DNA from 2 places in the Ensifer sp. 2TAB8 genome. Region 1 is predicted to be linked to the other one. Evidence: predicted binding sites of a transcription regulator. Region 1 holds the regulator's gene; the other holds the start of a gene.
What was found. Region 1 encodes LexA, which represses DNA repair genes until DNA is damaged. Its sites were predicted from a motif close to TGTTCNNNNTGTGTTCNG; they were not measured.

Region 1 (10,964 bases):
GTCTCCGGCGGCGGTCGCCGAAGCGCTCCAGGGATCGCTCTTGTCGAAGCGAAACGTCAGGTCATAGTCCTTGCCGATCTCGAGCGACTTCCAGTCGTCGCTGGCAAAGCTCATGTAGAGTGGCGATTCGGAGCCCTTGGGATAGAAACCCAGGCGCAGCCTGACCCCGCCCTCGAACATCGACGTAATGAAACACGAGCCTTCCATCGACGTGTCGGAAGCAACAATCCAGCCGCCGACCTCCTTCCACTTGATGATCTCGGACTCTTCAGCCGCGGCTGGCCCCGTCACCATCAGACAGCTCATCAACCCGAACAGCAATCTACGCATGCAAAGCCCCCGTTTGCTCGCATTTTGATGGGTCGCCGCGTGACTGTCGAGGGTGGGCGACCCGTACCCACGCAATATTTTAGGAATATTCACCTCTCGCGCGGACCGGTGCTCACGCCAAGGAATTACATGGCGAAGGGATCCTTCGACGACTTGCTCTGCCCGCCGCCCGCAAACGGGTCATTGTTCGGCGCATTGTTGCCGGCGCCCGCAAACGGATCGGCGGCCTCCCCCTGTCCGCCGCTCGGCATCAGCGTGTTCACGGCCTCCTGGCATTTGAACATCTCGCTGACGGCCTTCATCGAATCACGCAGGCTGAGGCTCGCCACCACACGACCTTCGAACGCCAGCGCCAGCGTATTCTTGCGCACGAATTCGGTGAAGAAGTCGGTATTGGAAAAATTGACGACCAGAGCCTTCGAACCCGTGAGGTCCACGCCGAACGCAACGGCCGGCCACTGGCGGCCGCGGTCGAGCTGCAAGGCAACGTCATACTCTCTTTGCGGCTCGATCGATTTCCAGGTGGCATTGCCGATCGAAAGAAACGCCAGGTTCGCCGATCCCTTTGGATAGAAGCCGATACGAAGAATCGCGCCGGCGTCATAGCTCGTCGCCGCGTAGCACGAGCCGCCCAAGGACGGATCGGAACCGACCGTCCAGGCGTTGATCCGCTTCCAGATATTCGAACGGCCCTCTTCAGCAGAGGCCGCTCCGGCCGCCACCAACAGACCGAGAACCGCCAACGACAATCTATGCATGCAACCACCCCACTTTCCCCGCAAAGTTATCGTATTTTTGCAACCTGTCGAGACAATGCGGCGCGATCACAACAGGGATTTGCGCACTCCAACAGGGAGGACATTGACTGGCACAACCGATGCGAATGCGGGTCGGCCGATCGCACCAGGATCAAGGGCCTTGCCGCCGCGCACCTCTGGCGCAAAACGGTCACAGCCTGAACTCAAAGACCTGTTGAACACATGAGAGTGATCGCCAAGTTTGCTGGACTTCGGAACGAAAGCGCGGTTCACATCGTTAACCGCCCCGTAGTCCCACCCTTGCCTCAAAGTGGACGATCACCGTGCTTGCCGCCCTGCTTCTCGCTTCGATAGTCGCATCGCCTAACATGCCTGACGTCAAGCTCAGTGCCGCCACGGTCGATGAACTGCAGACGGACTTCGAAAGCGCCGTACCCTGCCACCAGATTGATGGACGCAACGTGTGGAAGGGCGCCATTGCGTTCTACATCCAGTCGTTCGTCTATGACGGCGACACGCCCGTGGCAACCGATGCGGCGGACGCGGTGCTTCCCGAAGACAACAGCGCCGAGACGGTGAAGGAATTCGAAGACGCCTGCGCCGCCACGCAGCCGGCCTGACCCTCGCCATCAGAACGCTCGCGATTCGCCCGATGCGGTCCAATGCGGCCGTTGCCGGCCACACAATCATCACCCAAACCCGCTTTGCTCCCGTAAAAGTGACCAATCAGCACGCGCAGTCGCGCCAATTGACTGAATTCACGGAATTTTAGGCACTTGCAGAACACATATGGAACAGATAGTGTCTGTTCTTGATTTGTTTCACGCCTTCTGGAGCGACGTGCCATGCTGACCCGCAAGCAACAGGAATTGCTTCTGTTCATTCACGAACGCATGAAGGAGTCGGGCGTCCCGCCGTCATTCGATGAGATGAAGGATGCGCTCGACCTGGCGTCGAAGTCCGGCATCCACCGTCTGATTACCGCGCTCGAAGAACGCGGGTTCATTCGCCGTCTTCCGAACCGGGCCCGCGCGCTCGAGGTCATCAAGCTTCCGGAAGCCTACGCGTCCAGCCAGCAGCAGCCGCGTCGCGGCTTCTCGCCGAGCGTGATCGAGGGAAGCCTCGGCAAGCCGCCGGCGGCAGCCCCTGCCGCACCACCGAAGCCGGCGCCGGTGGCCGAAAACACATCAGTTTCCGTGCCGGTCATGGGCCGCATCGCTGCCGGTGTGCCGATCTCGGCGATCCAGAACAACACGCACGACATCACCGTTCCGCTCGACATGATCGGCAACGGCGAACACTACGCCCTCGAAGTCAAGGGCGACTCGATGATCGAAGCCGGCATCTTCGACGGCGACACCGTGATCATCCGAAATGGCAATACCGCCAACCCCGGCGATATCATCGTGGCGCTCGTGGATGACGAGGAAGCGACGCTGAAGCGATTCCGACGCAAGGGCGCATCGATTGCGCTTGAGGCCGCAAACCCTGCCTACGAGACACGGATCTTCGGGCCTGATCGTGTGAAGATCCAGGGCAAGCTCGTTGGGCTGATCCGCCGCTACCATTGACCTCCAGAAAAAATCGGCACTCTGAAGAGCCTCGCTGCCGCTTGGGGTAGCGAGGCTCTTCTTGTTTATCCGATAACGCGCCGCTTACTCGTGGATGGTGTATTCACCGAGTTCGCAAAGGTCCTGCGTATCTTCGGTCGTATCAAGGCCCGAGTCCTCTTCGAATTCGAAGCGCATGTCGTACTTGCAGACATCCCGACCGTCAGCGATGGTGATCTCCATGTTCTCGCCGGGGTTCAGAACCTGCCGGCCGAATACATCGTCTTCCCACTCGTTGACGCCCACCGGCGACGTGTAGAAGTTAGTCAGAACTGCATTTGTGTTGTTCTTCAGCTTGAAAACCAGGTCCTCTGCCCGCGCCTCGAATGTGGTCGCAGCAAAGAGGGCCAAGGCCGTCAGGACAAGTTTCGTTTTCATATAAGCCATTGCCTCCGCTTGATGATGACGGACGCTATCGATGCGGCTGATGTCAGCGGAGTCATCGTTCCCCCTCTACCGATTTCACCGAAGCGATAAGATCCGCAGGGGATTTAGAAGACGTGGCTTGTGCGGGCGTGTGGCACGCCTGAGCGAAAGCTCCCAGGTGTCTCAACCCGGAGTAAGCTGAGGAAGGCAATCGTTCCGACCTCCTCTTGAAGCATTGCTGCACGCTGGGCAGGAGCAATCGACATTGCCAGACGTTCTGCCTGTGGAAAGCGCCCGAACCGCAAATTCGCTTTGTGCTTTTTCCGAAAATGCCTCTTGCGGATTTTCTGCAATCATTCTAAATCCCCGCCAACGCTCGGTTATCCGAGCCGTGAGGCCTCGTGGCGGAGTGGTGACGCAGAGGACTGCAAATCCTTGTACCCCGGTTCAATTCCGGGCGAGGCCTCCAAATACATTCACCAATATAATCAATATGTTGCAGTCGTCGCGAAGCGGAAAAACACCGCTTCCGCGTAACGCGATGTTGCTACGAGATTCCCTTGCTTTCCCTGCACTTCCACGCGGCGACGGCGGATCCATACGACATGAAATGCGACATGTTCACAGCGAATCCTGAGCCAGAAACCCGCTCACCAGCTGCAGGTGCTTGAACCCCGCTTCTCCTTCGCGCCGCCTACGAACACGTCGCAGGTCACTGTCTCTGCGGAAGGCTGTCATAGCGCCCTCCGGGCCGCCCTGTGAGCGTCCATGAGGGTCGCGACGGGATCGGTCGCTGCCACTTCATCGCCTTCTGCAAGAAGCGCTCGTCCCTCACATCGATCTCGGCGAGCGCGATTCTGACGACAATCTCGCCGATCTTTTCGAGGCTCAGCACGTACTCCCGATGCTGTCTGCCGCCCCTAAAGAGGCGCGGCCCCTTGTCGAACTTGGACGTGGCGCGGAAAGAGCTCCCACACACCAAACCCTTCAAAGAACGCATAAATCCGTCGACGACGTATTTCGACATCGTGGCCAACAAAACATAGTCGTGCTGCGGCGGCCACAACATGGCGTCGACCTTCCGAATTAAGCAACTTCTAAAGTTACGCTTGAAGCCGCTCGCAACCGTGGCATTCTTACCGGCGATCGAGGGGGAGGTATTTGGATGCTGAAGGGTAGAACGTTGCTCTTCGCCGACATCATCGGCAGGTTCGGTATCTGCGCGTATTTCGCAATCGCGATGTTGCGGCGCATCGTTCACGCCGCGCAAATCGTGGTGAAAGACGAATGGCAGTCGGCTGACGTCTTGGCGTTGACTTCAACCGCCGCCACCGTCCTATTCCTCGGAATGGTCTGCGTGGTAGCCATTACGCGCTTGCCCCCGATCAAAGCAGCCACTGGCTTCGAGCCCTATTTGACCGCGATGGCAGGAACATTTCTTCTCGGGCTGATCGCATACTTACCCGAGCCCGCCGATACAGGCTTGGCGCTTCAAATGGCCGGCACGGCTATGATCGTGGTCGGGATGGTTTCGTCAGCCTTCGTTCTTTTCTGGCTCGGTCGCGCCTTCAGCATCATGCCGGAGGCCCGGACCTTGATAACGGGCGGCCCCTACTCGGTTGTTCGCCACCCGCTCCATCTAACGGAAGAGATCGCCATCATCGGCTTGATCGTCCTCAATCTTTCTGTCTGGTCAGTACTTCTTGGGGGTGTCCAGTGGCTGCTGCAATTTCGCAGAATGATCAACGAGGAACGAGTATTGCAGACCGCGTTCCCCAGTTATGGCGCCTATGCACTCGACGTCCCGCGCATTCTTCCATTCATGAACGCGGGTAAGCTGCGATCAGCACAGTGAAGCCAAGGTGGGATTTGCTCGTTCTGATACCGGATGAACGCGACGCCGGAGCCGTTGCCGCCATAACCGGTTGAGGCGGCGGATCGGCGAGACAGGCGGGATCCAGTCAGAAGGCCATCAGCACACCACCACCGCGTGAGCTGCGGCCTCCGAAAAATCACCACATTGGTGAAGCGTGCTGCGGCAATGTCTTCCTTCGAAGGCATTGCGGTTCTGCAAATATCGGCCTCAGCACCAGGGCGTCGTGTGTCCCGTCCACGGCCGCACCAGTCCCTCGTTTACGAGGACGCGTCCGATGGATTGATCGCCGCGAGTGACCAGCCGCAGCTTTTCACCGGCCTTGGCGTCCTGACGACTGTTCGCCGTTTCCAGCCTGAAGTCACCTGCGTTCAGCAGTTCGCGCAGGCGCTGCTTGGCGTAAAAGCCGCGCGAACGTTCCTTGTCGCAGCTTGCCTGGCGAATACGCGGTGCATCGACGTCCGCCACGCGGATCGTGTCTCCGTGGTAGAGGAAAGTGGCGCCGTCGATCACGCAGTTGTCGTTGCGAATCCCACAGAAATAAAACTGATCCGTGCGGATCGATGCCGTTTTGACTTCCTCATTCGGCCGCACCGCGGGTGTCGGCGCGTTCGCGCCGACGTCCACCGACGGCACGGGAGCTGCAAGCGCAACTCTTGTCACGGGGGTTGGCTTTTGCTTCTCCGCTTGCTGCGCGGGACGCCCGTCCGCTTTCTGCGCGACACGTGCGGGCTTCGGCTTCGAATCATGACGGGACGTGAACGCCACCACATCCGATACCACCGGCCAGTGCTTCAGTTCGGCGCGATGATCATAGGCGACTACGCCGCCGACGATAGCCGCGGCGGCCAGATACCACGGCGCCATACCGCCTTGCTTGCCCTTGCTCCGGCCGGAATTCCTGCTTCGACGTTTCGTAGTGGCTTTGGCCATGCGTCCTCATCCTGATTCGCGACCGCATTATGCGTTTGATGCGTTGCCGAAAAGTTTTCGGCCGCCCCCTCAATAGGCAGATGCAGGTTCGGAATCAGGCGGCAGAAGAATCGAACGAGACAGGTCGGTGCGGTTCGGCGCTGACGAAGACGGCCACCGAGAGACGGAAGCGACGATTTTGGCTCACGACCCCTTCGACGAGTTTGTGCGCCCGCGCCAACGCGCCCACCAGACCGCCAGACGGCGGCGGCGGCGGCGGACGGATGGGAGATCGTGCGAAAGAACGATGAGGCCCAGCGGTATCATCCAGAAGCCGAGCACCGGCAGAAAGCCGAGAAAGCCGCAGAACACCAGGAGCGAGCCCAACAGGATACGCAGCAGTGGCGATTCCGGCAGCGTGATGCGCCATTTGCCGAGCACGATCTGTCGTGTCTGCGGATCGATCCCGAAATGCATCTGCTTCCTGTTTTTGTTCATCATTCCCTATCCGGCGTCTTTTCCCACAATTGGGGACTTCTCCACAGCCTCGCAACCGAACTTGTCACTTTTTTTGAAAAAACCGCTTGGCAAATCAGAAAAGCATGCGTATTAGCAGCCTCACTTCTGAAGCGCACAGCAAACAGCGGCGCGGATGATCCCTGGTAGCTCAGCGGTAGAGCATTCGACTGTTAATCGACAGGTCGCCGGTTCGAATCCGGCCCGGGGAGCCACTTTCTAAAAGAGCCATTTGCAGAGATGCAGATGGCTCTTTTTCATTTTGCACCTAAGTTCCCCGGGTGAGCAATCCCAAACCTAGACGGTATTCATGACAAAGGCGGCGCCCATCATCGTCTGGTTCCGCAAGGACCTGCGTCTTGCCGACAATCGCGCCCTTGCGGCCGCGGTCGGTGAGGCTCCCGTCATTCCGCTCTATATCCGGGAGCCGGACGAAAGCGGCAACGGTCCGCTGGGGGCTGCGCAGCGATGGTGGCTGCATCATTCGCTGGAGGCGTTGAGGGCTCGCCTCGCCCAATTCGGCTCGCAACTCATTTTCCGCTCCGGCGACCCGCTGGACGTGCTCACCGACGTGGCGCGCAAATCAGGAGCGCAGCGCGTTCATTGGAATCGCCGCTACGATCCCTCGGGCATCGCCACCGATACCACCTTGAAGAAGGCGCTCTCAGCTCAGGGGATCGCCACCGAGAGTTTTGCCGGACAGTTGCTGCATGAACCTATGCGCCTGCTGACGACGACCGGCGGCCCCTATCGCGTGTTCACGCCCTTCTGGCGCGCCCTCGATTCAAAGTTTGAACCGGCTCCGCCAATCGACGAACCGCAACAAATCGTGTCACCGGAAACCTGGCCGTCGTCCGAACCGCTTGGCCAATGGTCGCTTCTGCCAACAAAACCGAACTGGGCGGCCACGTTCAGCGAAATATGGACGCCGGGAGAAAAAGGCGCGGCCGCTCGCCTCGACGAATTTATCGACGAAAAGCTCAAAGATTACAAAGTTCGCCGGGACCTTCCTGACGCTGACGGCACGTCCCTGCTCTCTCCCCACCTTGCCCTCGGGGAGATATCGCCGGCGCAGATTTGGCACGCGACACAAGGGTTACAGACCGAAGGCGGTGAAGGTGTCGCCACCTTCCGAAAGGAGGTCGCCTGGCGCGAGTTCTCCTACCATCTGCTGTTTCACTATCCCGAACTCCCCCGGCGCAACCTCGATCGCCGATTCGATCATTTCCACTGGCTTGACCACGAAGGCGACTTTTACCTGTGGTCCAAGGGCCTGACCGGATTTCCGATCGTCGATGCCGGCATGCGCCAGCTCTGGCGGCATGGCTATATGCACAACCGCGTGCGGATGATCGCCGCGTCCTTCCTCATCAAGGATCTCCTGATCGACTGGCGAAGGGGAGAAGCCTGGTTTCGCAACACGCTGGTGGATGCGGATCCGGCAAATAATGCAGCAAGCTGGCAATGGGTCGCGGGATCAGGCGCCGATGCGGCACCGTTCTTCCGAATTTTCAATCCGGTTCTCCAGGGCGAAAAATTCGACCCGGACGGCGCCTATGTAAAGCGCTTCGTGCCGGAACTCGAACGTCTGGAGCCGCGCTACATCCATCGCCCCTTTGCTGCTCCGGCCGCACTCCTCGCAGATGCCGGCATCGAACTCGGCGCGACCTATCCAAAGCCGATTGTCGACCATGCCATGGCCCGGGACCGCGCGCTCGCGGCGTTCCGCGAGATCACAAGCGCGCCGAGAGAACCGTAGCGAATACAGGCCCCCGGTAGAATTCCACGGTTGGCGTCTCAGGCGAATGCCGCTACGCTCACCCTACGGATGCAACAGCTGAGGGGGTGGTGTATGCGTGAGCTGGAAGCAAGTCTCGCCGCGTTCAACGGCGCACAGGAGCTTTCTGCCGAGAATCTCTCGATGGTCCTCAGGGACTTCCCATTGAAGGCACGGATGGTGCTCGGCGCGCTCGTGCATCTTCAGGCCGGGGTCTTGATGCTCACGGCTCCGGATGGCCGCAAACTTGTGATCAGGGGCAAGAGAGCAGGCCCGAGCGCGATCCTCACGCTGAACAACTGGAACCTGCCGCAACGCGCCGTGACAGGCGGCACCATCGGCGCTGCCGAGAGCTATATCGACGGCGACTGGGACAGTCCCGATGTGGGCGCCTTTCTCGAACTCTTCCTCATCAATGCCGAGATCGGCAAGCATTTCCCGAACCGGGCGCGCGGCCTGCTTCAGCTGATCGAAAAGTTCCTGCATTGGCGCAATGCCAACACGAAGTCCGGCGCGCGTCGCAACATCTCCGCTCACTATGACCTCGGCAATGCCTTCTACCGCGAATGGCTCGACCCGAGCATGACCTATTCATCGGCGCTCTACGCAACCGGCGCCAACGATCTCCGCTCCGCGCAGGCGGCCAAATATCGCGCGCTGGCAGAAGCGACCAACCTTCGCGCCGAAGACCACGTGCTGGAGATCGGCTGCGGCTGGGGAGGCTTTGCAGAATTTGCCGCGGGCGAAATCGGCTGCAAGGTGACGGGATTGACGATCAGCCGCGAGCAACTGGCCTTCGCCCGCGAACGCATCCACCGGGCAGGTCTTGCCGACCGCGTCGAACTCAAATTCCAGGATTATCGCGAGGAGAAAGGCACCTATGACCGCATCGTCTCGATCGAGATGTTCGAGGCCGTCGGCGAAAAATTCTGGCCGACCTATTTCTCGCAGCTCAAGCGATGCCTGAAGCCGGGCGGCAAGGCCGGACTGCAGATCATCACCATCAAGCCGGAAGCCTATGAGGAATACCGCGCCAACCCGGACTTCATCCAGAAATACGTCTTCCCCGGCGGAATGCTGCCGACGCGCGAACATCTCATCGATCTCGGTCGCCATGTCGGCCTGCGCATGAGCAACGATTTCGGCTTCGGCATAGACTACGCCCGCACACTTGGCGAATGGCGCCAGCGCTTCTGGTCGGTCTGGAACAAGATCGAGCCGCTCGGCTTCGACCTTCGCTTCAAGCGGCTGTGGGAATTCTATTTCTACTACTGTGAAGCCGGGTTCCGGGCCCGAAACATCGACGTCCGGCAGATCGTGTTCGAATAAGAACGCATCCGGCGCGTCTTTACCGCGCCGCGCGTAGCGCTTAAGAGGCGGTCTATCCAATTCTCAATTGAAGGTTCCGCATGCGCCTTGCATGGTTTTTCCTCGCGCTCGCCATCGCGACCGAAGTGGTGGGCCTGACGGTGATGAAGGCCGCGTCCTCGAGCGGCTCTTATCTCGGCCACATCGTCATGTATGTCTCGATCGCGCTTTCCTACGTCTTCCTCGCCAAGGCCGTGAAGACGATCTCCGTCGGCGTCGCCTACGCCATTTGGGAGGGTTCGGGCGTCGCGATCATCACGCTCGTTTCTGTCTTCGTCTTCGGTCACGTGCTGACCGGACGCGAGATTCTCGGGCTTTCGATGGCGATCGTCGGCATCCTGCTCGTCAATGCGGGAGAGCGCCACGACGAGGAAGAAGCCGCGGCGGAAGGAGCAGCCAATGAGCGCGCCTAACATCTATTTTGCGCTCGCCGTGATGGCAGGCATTCTCGATGTCGCCGCCAACCTGGCCTCGACGAAATCCGAAGGCTTTGCCCGCCGCGGCTGGGGCGCGCTTTCCATTCTGCTGGTGCTTGCCGCCTTCGCGCTCCTCGCCGAGGCAATCAAGGGCATGGAACTCGCGATCGCCTATGCTGTGCTTGGCGCGACCGGCATCTTCGGAACGGCCATCTGCGGACGGCTGCTCTTCGGGCAGAAGCTGAAACCGATCGGCTGGGTCGGGCTTGCCCTGATCTTCGGCGCCGTGCTTGTGCTTCACACCGCCTGACGCCGGCGCTCGCCGGAGCCCGCATGCTTTTTCGCTTCCCTTGCCTCGGCCACGACACCCGTCAGCCGCCGGACAAGCGCGAAATAGAGACTATAGGGCAGCAGACGCAGGAGCTTTACCGCGTAGGTGAAATGCCGCGGGAAGCTGATTTCAAAGCGCCGCGACTTCAAACCCGCAATGATGCGATCCGCGGCCTGCTCGGAACTGACGAGAGCCGGACGTGGAAAGCGTATCCGCGCCGTGCCGGGCGTATCGATGAAACCGGGGCAGATGATCTGCAGGCGGATACCGATCCGATCGAGATCGAACTTCAGGCTCTCGGCCATGTTGATCAGCGCAGCCTTTGAAGCGCCGTAGGCGGCGCTGGTGGGCAGCCCGCCGTAACCGGCGACGGACGACACGATGGCAATGTGGCCGAAGCCCTGCGCCTTCATATGGGCAACGGCCGGCAGAAGGCAGTTGACCACCCCATTGAGATTGACTGCGAAACTCTTCTCGAAGGCTTCGCGATGAAGATCATCGCCGCGCACGGGAACGGCCACTCCGGCATTGAGGATCACCAGCGACAGGTGGCCATGGTCGTACTCGATCGCCGCCAACACGCGCTCCATGTCCTTGGGGTCGGTGACGTCGCCGTCGAGAACCGTGATCCTTCCCTCGCCTGCTGCCTCGTGCTGCAGGTCCACCAGCTTTTCGTGGCTTCTGGCGGTGACGACCACCGAATAACC
Region 2 (10,964 bases), 180 kb from region 1:
CGCGACGTCGAAGTTTGCCTGAGGCGTAGAAGCGGTCGCAACGGCCGGGATCTCCGCGGCCTGCTGCACCGGCGGACGGACAAGCGGACGCTGTTCGGCCGCAAGCATGGGCGCTGCGGCCGGGCGTTGCTCGGCGACGACACGCTGCGGCGCGACCGGCTCGACACGGGCGACCGGCTGTTCTTCCGGCCGGGCAACGGGGCGGACCGGCGTGATGGCTGCGACGGTTTCAGGTTCAAGCGCCGGTGCGGCCTGCTGCGGAAGCTCCCGTGTTGCCGGCCGGCTTTCCACTGCCAGCGGCTCTGCAGCCTTGCGCTCGGCGACAGAGGCGCGCTCCGCGGGCGCACCGATCCGGCTTTCGATGACGATATCCGTGGGACCGCCGATCATGATCAGATGTTCGACATCGTCTCGGCGCACAAGGACGAGCCGGCGACGGGTATCGACGGCGGCGGCATCGAGCACGGCAAGCCGCGGCTGGCGGTTCTTGCCACCGCGAATGAAGGGCGAGGAGGGGCGATTGCGCATGACCCAGAGTACGATCACGAGGCAGAGAAGTCCGATCGCGACGGCTGCGGCGGCGATGACGAACCGGCTGCCATTGTCTGCGATGATCGTTTCCATCATAGGCTGAACTCCTTCTGCCTTTCGAGTGGCAGTATTTGACGGCTTTTTTCGGGCTCGGACAAGGACTTCGCCGACATTCCCTGTGAATTGGCTGCAATGCTTCCGCCGAGGTGCTTTTTGCTGTTATCTCTGATTGTTAAAGATGATTCTTGTCCGGATGATCGAGGGCGGGTCGGGATTGGCCGATTTCGCCCGGCGGATCGAGCGGATGCCGGCCGGAAGGGCTGGGCCGCGCCACCGCGCGGCGCCGGCCGCATAAGAGGACCAGATGACGAAATTGCGGCAGTCAGGCGACTACCAGATGCCGGTTATTGACCGTGGCGTCAGGCCGGGCACCGTGCTGCGGATCGTTCTGCTCGCGATCGTCCTTACCGTTTCGGCCATCGCCTTCGTGCTCTTCAAGAACGAGATGGATAACGAGATCGTTCTCGGCATCCTCGGCGTTCTTGCCATGGTCGGCATCTTCTTTCTCGTTTCCTCCGTCATCGGCTTCATCGAGGTCATGCCGCAGTCGCGGCCCGACGAGCTGGCGCGCGCCTTTCTCGATGCGCATGAGGACGGCACCATCGTCACCGACCGCAAAGGCCGGATCATCTATGCCAATGCCGCCTATGGCGCGCTGACGGGTGCAAAGAGCGCCGCCGGCATCCAGTCGCTCGAGACCATCCTGTCGCGCAATCGCGAGGCGACGGAAGCGATCTACCGGCTGACCAACGGGCTGCACGAGGGCAAGCAGGGGCATGAGGAATTCCGACTGCTGAAGCCGCTGGCGACCAGCACCTCCAGTGGCTCCGGTGCCCACTGGTTTCGCTTGAAGGCGCGGGTGCTGCCGCTTGAAGACAGCGAGCGCAACCCGCTCTATCTCTGGCAGATTGCCGACATCACGGCGGAACGCGACGACCAGGAGCGCTTCTTCAAGGAATTGCAGAACGCCATCGACTATCTCGACCACGCCCCGGCCGGATTCTTCTCCGCCGGGCGCAAGGGCGAGATCTTCTACATCAACGCCACGCTCGCCGACTGGCTCGGCATCGACCTAACCAAGTTCCAGCCGGGCTCGATCAGCATCGGCGACCTGGTGGCGGGCGAGGGGCTGACGCTCGTCCAGGCGGTTCAGGCAGAGCCTGGCCTGAAGAAGACCAAGATGCTGGATCTCGATCTGCGCAAGATGAACGGCCAGAGCCTGCCGGTGCGCATGATCCACCGCGTCTCCTCGACCCGTGACGGGGCACCCGGCGAAAGCCGAACCATCGTCATGTCGCGCGAAGGCAGCGAGGACAACGATCAATCGGCATCGAGCGCGGCGATGCGCTTTACCCGCTTCTTCAACAATACGCCGATGGCAATTGCCTCGGTCGACGGCAACGGCCGGATTCTGCGCACTAACGCGCCATTCCTGAAGCTCTTCTCCGGTCTCGTCTCGCAGGACGACGTCGAGCGCGGCGCGTTGATCGAGGCCGTGATGCACGAAACCGAAAAAGGGCGCCTGCACGAGGCGCTGGCCGCGGCCAAGGACCGGCAGGGCGATATCGCGCCGATCGATGCGCTGCATCCGACGGATATCGAACGCCATTTCCGCTTCTATATCAACGCCGTGATCGACCAGAGCGATCAGTCGCCTGAGGAAGCGGCGATCATCTATGCGCTTGAAATCACCGAGCAGAAAGCGCTCGAGAACCAGATGGCGCAGACCCAGAAGATGAACGCCGTGGGCACGCTCGCCGGTGGCATCGCACACGACTTCAACAACGTGCTGACGGCGATCCTGCTTTCGTCTGACCATCTGCTTCTGTCGGCCCGTCCGGCAGACCCCAGCTTTGCCGACCTGATGGAGATCAAGCGCAACGCCAACCGCGCTGCGGTTCTCGTACGGCAGCTGCTCGCCTTCTCGCGCAAGCAGACGATGCGGCCGACGGTGCTCAACATGACGGACGTGATCGGCGACCTGCGCATGCTGGTCGACCGCATGACCGGAACCAACGTCAAGGTCGAGGTGGACTATGGCCGAGATCTCTGGCCGGTCAGGACCGATCTCGGCCAGTTCGAGCAGGTGTTGCTGAACCTGGCGGTCAACGCCCGCGACGCAATGCCTGAAGGCGGCACTATCACACTTCGCACGCGCAACCTGCCCGCAGCAGAGGTTGCAGCCTTCGGGCGCCGCGAGTTGCCGGACGACGATTTCGTGATGGTCGAGGTCGCCGACCAGGGAACCGGCATTCCGCCGGAGATCCTCGACAAGATTTTCGAGCCGTTCTTCACCACCAAGGAAGTCGGCAAGGGTACCGGCCTCGGCCTGTCGATGGTCTATGGCATCGTCAAGCAGTCGGGTGGCTACATCTATCCGGAATCGGAGGTCGGCAAGGGCACGACCTTCCGTATCCTCTTGCCGCGTCACATCGAGGTGCCGGTAGCGGTCGAAGAGCCTTCGCAGACTGCGTCTGCCGCGGCAGAGACCGCACCTGCGCCGGTGGCACAGGCGGTTGCAGCACCGGTGGCGAAGGCCGAAGAGCCGGCCGATCTCACCGGGGATTCGGCTGTCGTCCTGCTCGTGGAAGACGAGGAGGCGGTGCGCCGTGGCGGCAAGCGCATGCTCGAAACGCGCGGCTACACCGTCTACGAGGCGGGATCCGGCGTCGAGGCGCTGGACATCATGGACGAGCTCGACGGCGCGGTCGATATCGTCGTTTCGGACGTGGTCATGCCGGAGATGGACGGACCGACGCTTCTGACAGAGCTTCGCAAGAAATACCCGGACCTGAAGTTCATTTTCGTTTCGGGCTATGCGGAGGATGCCTTTGCCCGCAACCTGCCGGCCGACGCGAAGTTCGGCTTCCTGCCGAAGCCATTCTCGCTGAAGCAACTGGCCGTCTCCGTGCGCGAGATGCTCGATTCCTAAATCGACGCCATTGATCCAAGGGCCGGAAGCGGCCCAGATCGAGGCTCAGGTGCTGCCAAACAGGCGTTCAGAACTAATCGTGCTTGTGCCTTGACCAGGGCTCGCCAATACGCGGTGCGCGTTGCCGACCTGCCCAGAGGAAGATCGCGATCTCGTCAATGTCGGGGTGGATATCCACGACATCAGACATCGCGACGTTGGTTCCCCGTCCAGGAACGCACGAATGATCGTCAGCATAGTGTGTGACGACGAGAATGGGACGACCAGCGACGACCGAGCGGCAGGCAATGCAGGCAGCGTTCGGTGCTAGATCAAACTTCCAGCGCATACTCAACCTTCGCAAATGCAAAAGCCCGGCACTTGCGTCCCGGGCCTTTCCGTTTTTCCGTGGTCTTGCGGAGTGATTTACTGCGCGTTCAACGCGACCGCGATTTCGCCGGCGAGGCGGGCATTGTTCTCGACCAGCGCGATGTTGGTCTCGAGGCTGCGGCCCTCGGTCATGTGGAAGAGGTTGTCGAGCAGGTAAGGCGTAACGGCCTTGCCGGTGATCTCGTCGCTCTCGGCATTGTCGAGTGCGCGGGCGATGTAGATTTCCATCTCCTCACGCGGGATTTCGCTTTCTTCCGGAACCGGATTGGCGACCAGCATGCCGCCGTCGACGCCGAGCAGTTCGCGCATGTTCTGGAAGTTGGCGATCGCTGCCGGGCTGTTCAGCATCAGCGGGCTCTTGAGGCCACTGTCGCGCGACCAGAAGGCCGGGAAGACTTCGCTGTCATAGGTGACGACGGGTACGCCGCGGGTTTCGAGCACTTCGAGCGTCTTCGGAATGTCGAGGATTGCCTTGGCGCCGGCGCAAACGACGATGACACCCGTACGGGCAAGTTCGTCGAGGTCGGCCGAAATGTCGAAGCTGAGTTCGGCGCCGCGATGCACGCCACCGATACCGCCGGTCGCGAAGACCCGGATGCCGGCGCGGGCGGCGGCAATCATTGTCGCGGCAACGGTGGTCGCGCCGGTGCGGCGTTCGGCAATCGCGAAGGCGAGGTCGGCGCGCGAGACCTTCATCGCACCTTCCGTCTTTGCCAGCTCTTCCAGCTTGGCGTCTTCAAGGCCGATATGCAGCACGCCATGGATGACGGCGATCGTTGCCGGCACGGCACCCTGTTCGCGGATGATCGCTTCGACGCTGCGGGCCATGTTCAGGTTGCCCGGATAGGGCATGCCATGGGTGATGATGGTCGATTCCAGCGCCACGATCGGCGCGCCACGCGCCTTGGCGGCTGCGACCTCGTTCGAATATTCCATCGGCAGGGAGGGAGAAGCGGGTTTGGTCATGGTCTTTCCTTGGGAGTTCTGCTGGCAATTGTCATGACAGCATTTGGGGAGCGGGCACAAGGGCCAGCGCCTGTTCGAGATTGGTCGCGGACATCTCTTCGGATGCGGCCAAGGGAGAGCGCAATGTGATTCCGGCGGCTGCGATGCCGTGCCGCAGGCATTCGTCGATGCCGCGACCCGCGAGCCGGGCGGAAAGGAATCCGGAAGCGAGTGCGTCGCCGGCGCCGGTGACGTCGGCAAGTGCCGGCAGGGCCGGCGGAACGGCGACGCAGACGCGCTCACCATCGAAGGCGACAACCGCACGACCACCGCGTGTCACCACGCCACCCTTTAGGCCTGCGCTTCGCAGCAGCGACGGCCATTCTTCCGCCTCGGCTGCGTCCTTGCCGGTCAGCGCTCGCGCCTCGGATTCGTTCATGAACAGGAACGACAGATATGAAAGGCACGAACGATAGCGGATGACCTTGGCGGGCGAAACCGCAATGCCGGCGACAAGGCGCCCGGTATCGGCAGCCGATTGCACCAGCGCGGCAATCGTTTCTTCCGGCAGGTTGGCATCCGTCAGCACGAGTTTGCTCGTGGCGACGACTTCGCGCAGAGCCCGCCGCTGCAGCTGCCGGGGAGAGAACAGCCGGTAGAGCTCCATGTCAGCGAGCGCGATGACCAGATTGCCGTCGTTCTCGAGGATCGCCGTGTAGCTCGGCGTCTGACGGTCGAGAAAGGTGAGGGGACTGTCGATGACGCCGGCGGCGGCCGCCGCTGCCGTCACCATCTCGCCAGCCGCATCGCCGCCACGCGTGCTGATCATGCGCACGCTGTGACCGAGGCGCGAAAGGTTGCGGGCCGCATTGAAGCCACCACCGCCGGCCTCTTCGAACCAGGTGCCGGGATTGCTGGACCCCGGTGCCGTCGTTCCCGATATGCGGCCGCGCCTGTCGATGTGCGCACCGCCGAAAACGGCGATTTCAGCTTCCGTCATGAATGTTCCTCTGCTTGGCCGTTCGGCCGAAATATCTGTTGGCTATCTGCAATGGCCGATGGCCGAATTCCAAGTACCTGATGCGCCTGACGTCTTCGTCGGCGGCGAATCGGCAAAGCCTTGCCGGGCAGGTTCYAAGGGGTATCCCTCGTCTTCGAGAACCCTTGGTTTCAATCCATGAACATGAACGGAACGAAACCAAAATATCGGTTGTTTTTCAATGTATTGTCCTGCTCTTGCAAATACGGAACAAAACATGTACAAAAACTCCTGCGGCGGCTTCATTGCCTCGGTAGCTTCAATAACCTAAAGGTGGACCAAATGGCACAAAACTCTTTGCGGCTCGTAGAGGACAAATCGGTGGATAAAAGCAAGGCACTTGAAGCGGCACTTTCCCAGATCGAACGTTCGTTCGGTAAGGGATCGATCATGAAGCTCGGTGGGAAGGACAGCATCATTGAGATCGAGACGGTTTCGACCGGCTCTCTCAGCCTCGACATCGCGCTCGGCATTGGCGGCCTGCCGAAGGGCCGTATCGTTGAAATTTACGGCCCGGAAAGCTCGGGTAAGACGACGCTGGCGCTGCAGACCGTCGCCGAAGCACAGAAGAAGGGCGGCATCTGCGCCTTCGTCGACGCCGAACACGCGCTCGATCCGGTCTATGCCCGCAAGCTCGGCGTCGATCTTGAAAACCTCCTGATCTCGCAGCCCGATACCGGCGAGCAGGCGCTTGAGATCACCGACACGCTGGTACGCTCCGGCGCGATCGACGTTCTCGTCGTCGACTCCGTTGCAGCGCTCGTGCCGCGCGCTGAAATCGAAGGCGAAATGGGCGACAGCTTGCCGGGCATGCAGGCCCGTCTGATGAGCCAGGCGCTGCGCAAGCTGACCGCATCGATCTCCAAGTCGAATTGCATGGTCATCTTCATCAACCAGATCCGCATGAAGATCGGCGTCATGTTCGGTTCGCCGGAAACCACCACCGGCGGCAATGCGCTGAAGTTCTACGCATCCGTGCGTCTCGACATCCGCCGCATCGGCTCGGTCAAGGAGCGCGAAGAGGTCGTCGGCAACCAGACCCGCGTCAAGGTCGTCAAGAACAAGATGGCACCGCCCTTCAAGCAGGTTGAATTCGACATCATGTATGGCGAAGGCGTATCGAAGACCGGCGAACTCGTCGACCTCGGCGTCAAGGCCGGCATCGTCGAGAAGTCCGGCGCCTGGTTCTCCTACAATAGCCAGCGCCTGGGGCAGGGCCGCGAGAACGCCAAGACGTTCCTGCGCGACAACCCGGATCTCGCACGCGAGATCGAGACGGCGCTGCGCCAGAACGCTGGCCTGATCGCCGACCGGTTCCTCGAGAATGGCGGTCCGGAAGCTGACGACGGCGACGACGCCCCCGAAGCATAAGCGGCCGAGGTCCGCAGAAGCTACCAACGAAACCGGTCGTCCCATTGGCGACCGGTTTTTTGCTGCCGTCTGGACAGTATGATACGTGAACGATAAAAGCCTTTGGTTCCGGCGACCGAGGGCGTTGGAGGGCGCGGCCATCATGGGTGGCTGCGGGGTTCAAGGACAACGGTTGATGGCGCGGCGATGGCCGCTGCCGGCCGGATTTGATGCTTAAGAATAGGACGCAAGATGAGCGGCGTGAATGAAATCCGGTCGACCTTTCTCGACTATTTCCGCAGAAACGGTCACGAGGTCGTGTCGTCGAGCCCGTTGGTGCCGCGCAACGACCCGACATTGATGTTTACCAATGCCGGTATGGTGCAGTTCAAGAACGTCTTCACCGGCCTGGAGCAGCGTCCCTATTCGACGGCCGTCACGGCGCAGAAATGCGTGCGTGCCGGCGGCAAGCACAACGACCTCGACAATGTCGGCTACACCGCGCGTCACCACACCTTCTTCGAGATGCTCGGCAACTTCTCCTTCGGCGACTACTTCAAGGCGAACGCTATCGAGCTTGCCTGGAACCTGATCACCAAGGAATACGGCCTCGACGCCAAGCGCCTGCTGGTCACGGTCTACCACACCGATGACGAAGCCTTCGACCTCTGGAAGAAGATCGCCGGCTTCTCCGATGACCGCATTATCCGCATTCCGACCAGCGACAACTTCTGGGCCATGGGCGATACCGGACCGTGCGGCCCGTGCTCGGAAATCTTCTACGACCATGGCGACAAGATCTGGGGCGGACCACCCGGTTCGGCCGACGAGGATGGTGATCGCTTCATCGAGATCTGGAACCTCGTCTTCATGCAGTACGAGCAGGTCACCAAGGAAGAGCGGGTCAACCTGCCGCGTCCGTCGATCGACACCGGCATGGGCCTCGAGCGTCTGGCAGCCGTGCTGCAGGGCGAACACGACAACTACGACATCGATCTCTTCCGCGCCCTGATCGCCGCGTCCGAAGAGGCAACTGGCGTCAAGGCCGAAGGCGACCGTCGCGCGAGCCACCGCGTCATCGCCGACCATCTGCGCTCCTCCGCTTTCCTGATTGCAGACGGCGTTCTGCCGTCGAACGAAGGCCGCGGCTACGTTCTGCGCCGCATCATGCGCCGCGCCATGCGCCACGCCCAGTTGCTTGGCGCGCAGGACCCGTTGATGTGGAAGCTGCTGCCGGCTCTCGTCGGCCAGATGGGCCGCGCCTATCCGGAGCTGGTGCGCGCCGAGGCGCTGATCTCCGAAACGCTGAAGCTCGAAGAAACCCGCTTCCGCAAGACGCTGGAGCGCGGCCTCAACCTGCTCTCCGACGCTTCTGCCGATCTTTCCGAAGGCGACCAGTTCAACGGCGAGACCGCGTTCAAGCTTTACGATACCTATGGCTTCCCGCTCGACCTGACCCAGGACGCGCTGCGCGCCAAGGGCATCACCGTCGACACCGATGCCTTCTCGGCCGCCATGGCGCGCCAGAAGGCGGAGGCCCGTGCCAATTGGGCCGGCTCCGGCGAGGCGGCAACCGAAACGATCTGGTTCGAGCTCAAGGAGAAGCACGGTGCCACCGATTTCCTCGGCTATGACACCGAGACCGCCGAAGGCGTGATCCAGGCGATCGTGCGCGATGGCGCCGTCGTTGCTTCAGCTGCCAAGGGCGACACCGTCCAGGTGGTGCTCAACCAGACGCCGTTCTACGGCGAATCGGGCGGCCAGATGGGCGATACCGGCACGATCACCACCGAAGGCGGCAAGCTCACCGTGACGGATACGCAGAAGCGCGGCGAGGGGCTCTTCGTCCACTTCGCGACTGTTGCCGAAGGCACGGTCAAGACGGGGGACGCTGCCCAGCTTGATGTCGATCACGCGCGCCGCTCGCGCCTTCGCGCCAACCACTCGGCAACCCACCTCTTGCACGAGGCGCTTCGCGAAGTACTCGGCACCCATGTGGCCCAGAAGGGCTCGCTGGTGGCGCCGGAGCGCCTGCGCTTCGACGTGTCGCATCCGAAGCCGATGACGGCGGAAGAGCTGAAGATCGTCGAAGAAATGGCCAATGAAATCATCGTGCAGAACACGCCGGTGACCACGCGCCTGATGAGCGTCGATGACGCGATCGCCGAAGGCGCAATGGCGCTCTTTGGCGAAAAATACGGCGACGAAGTGCGCGTTGTCTCGATGGGTCGTGGCGTTCACGGCTCGAAGGCCAACCGTCCTTATTCCGTCGAACTCTGCGGCGGCACCCACGTATCAGCCACCGGTGACATCGGTCTCGTCCGCGTCGTCTCGGAAAGTGCCGTCGGCGCTGGCGTCCGGCGCGTCGAAGCCCTGACCGGCGAAGCGGCGCGCGCCTATCTCAACGAGCAGGACGAGCGCGTGAAGACGCTCGCCAGCACGCTGAAGGTTCAGCCGGCCGACGTGCTCGGCCGCGTCGAAGCGCTGCTCGACGAACGCCGCAAGCTCGAGCGCGAACTGACCGAAGCCAAGAAGAAGCTGGCGCTCGGCGGTGGCGGCGAGGCAGGTTCCGCCGATGCCGCCCGCGAAATCGCCGGCGTCCGTTTCCTCGGCAAGGTCGTTTCGGGCGTCGAGCCCAAGGATCTGAAGAGCCTCGCCGATGACGGCAAAAAGAGCCTCGGCTCCGGCGTCGTCGCCTTTGTCGGCGTCTCCGGCGACGGCAAAGCCAGTGCGGTCGTCGCCGTCACCGATGACCTGACTTCGAAGCTCAGCGCCGTCGACCTCGTTCGCGTCGCATCCGCCGCACTCGGCGGCAAGGGCGGCGGCGGACGCCCGGACATGGCCCAGGCCGGCGGCCCGGATGGCGAGAAGGCAGCCGAAGCGATCGAAGCGGTCGCCGTCGCGCTCGCCGGATAATTGGTAGGAAAGAGTTATAGAAAGAGCCACTGCCGCATTTTGAAGTACTGCATGTTTCCTTAAGTCGGAAACTATTTAGGGAAGCATGCAGCAACTGAAATGAGGCGCGCTATCCGCTGTGGCACTCCAGCATTAAGCGTTGCCACGGGAATCTGCAGGAAGGTTCGGTTCAGTTTGGCAGTTTTGTCGCGAAGGTAGATTTCTACGACATTGCCTTTCGCAACAATGCGATGACCTGCCTCACTGAGGGGCCTTTGATCGGCGGTGGTTTGGCGCGTTCACAAAACTCGCGCCAAACGAACAGAGTGAGCTCTGCGCCATCCGTTGCTGTTTCGCCCGGTCCTTCCGCAAAGCTTTCCAGCGCACGATACCGATCGTCGCACCAGAACAGCTCTTCCACCCAGTCGTATATTGGAATGATATGGAAGTGGATTGGATAACCGGGAGTGTGCCCATACCTGCTGATATATACTCGCTGGGCGTTCAGTTCTCTTTTTAGCGCTCTTTGAGCCAGCGACAGCAACGGACCAAGCTCGGTTAAAGCAATTTCGGTTAGATCGGAAAGATCGTTGGCGTAGCCCTTAGAGCCGACCATAAGATAGCCGGGCAGAGCCGAGTTCATCCGGTGATTAACAAGCCATCCGTTTGTCTCGGCAACATGAAACTGCTGAGGGATTTGCAAGCTTCTGCCTCCGTTATAGCTGCCGCAAAAACTACAGAGCTATCCGCGACGACGAAACCTATTTATCAATTTCATTCTTGATCGAATAGGTTAAGTCGCATCAACGGTCGCCGTGGGGATCGGCGCGCGATCTCTGAAAA

Region 2: a site for LexA is predicted at 6,083-6,100, ahead of recA (recombinase RecA). Genes of this name have one in related genera too.

The regions. Positions count from the first base shown of each region.
Region 1 covers NZ_JBFRGB010000007.1:233,660-244,623, forward strand. The annotation lists gene AB4Z53_RS14850 (hypothetical protein) at 1-330, opposite strand, end outside; gene AB4Z53_RS14855 (hypothetical protein) at 456-1,088, opposite strand; gene AB4Z53_RS14860 (hypothetical protein) at 1,457-1,708, shown strand; gene lexA (transcriptional repressor LexA) at 1,934-2,659, shown strand; gene AB4Z53_RS14870 (hypothetical protein) at 2,744-3,076, opposite strand; tRNA gene AB4Z53_RS14875 (tRNA-Cys) at 3,460-3,533, shown strand; gene AB4Z53_RS14880 (hypothetical protein) at 3,777-4,133, opposite strand; gene AB4Z53_RS14885 (methyltransferase family protein) at 4,230-4,919, shown strand; gene AB4Z53_RS14890 (thermonuclease family protein) at 5,148-5,870, opposite strand; gene AB4Z53_RS14895 (hypothetical protein) at 6,054-6,347, opposite strand; tRNA gene AB4Z53_RS14900 (tRNA-Asn) at 6,506-6,580, shown strand; gene AB4Z53_RS14905 (cryptochrome/photolyase family protein) at 6,676-8,124, shown strand; gene AB4Z53_RS14910 (class I SAM-dependent methyltransferase) at 8,218-9,471, shown strand; gene AB4Z53_RS14915 (SMR family transporter) at 9,552-9,923, shown strand; gene AB4Z53_RS14920 (SMR family transporter) at 9,910-10,236, shown strand; gene AB4Z53_RS14925 (SDR family NAD(P)-dependent oxidoreductase) at 10,224-10,964, opposite strand, start outside.
Region 2 covers NZ_JBFRGB010000007.1:57,695-68,658, forward strand. The annotation lists gene AB4Z53_RS14005 (flagellar biosynthetic protein FliO) at 1-627, opposite strand, end outside; gene cckA (cell cycle histidine kinase CckA) at 896-3,523, shown strand; gene AB4Z53_RS14015 (pseudouridine-5'-phosphate glycosidase) at 3,929-4,858, opposite strand; gene AB4Z53_RS14020 (carbohydrate kinase family protein) at 4,890-5,837, opposite strand; gene recA (recombinase RecA) at 6,159-7,247, shown strand; gene alaS (alanine--tRNA ligase) at 7,479-10,142, shown strand; gene AB4Z53_RS14035 (HIT family protein) at 10,345-10,824, opposite strand; gene AB4Z53_RS14040 (GNAT family N-acetyltransferase) at 10,896-10,964, opposite strand, start outside.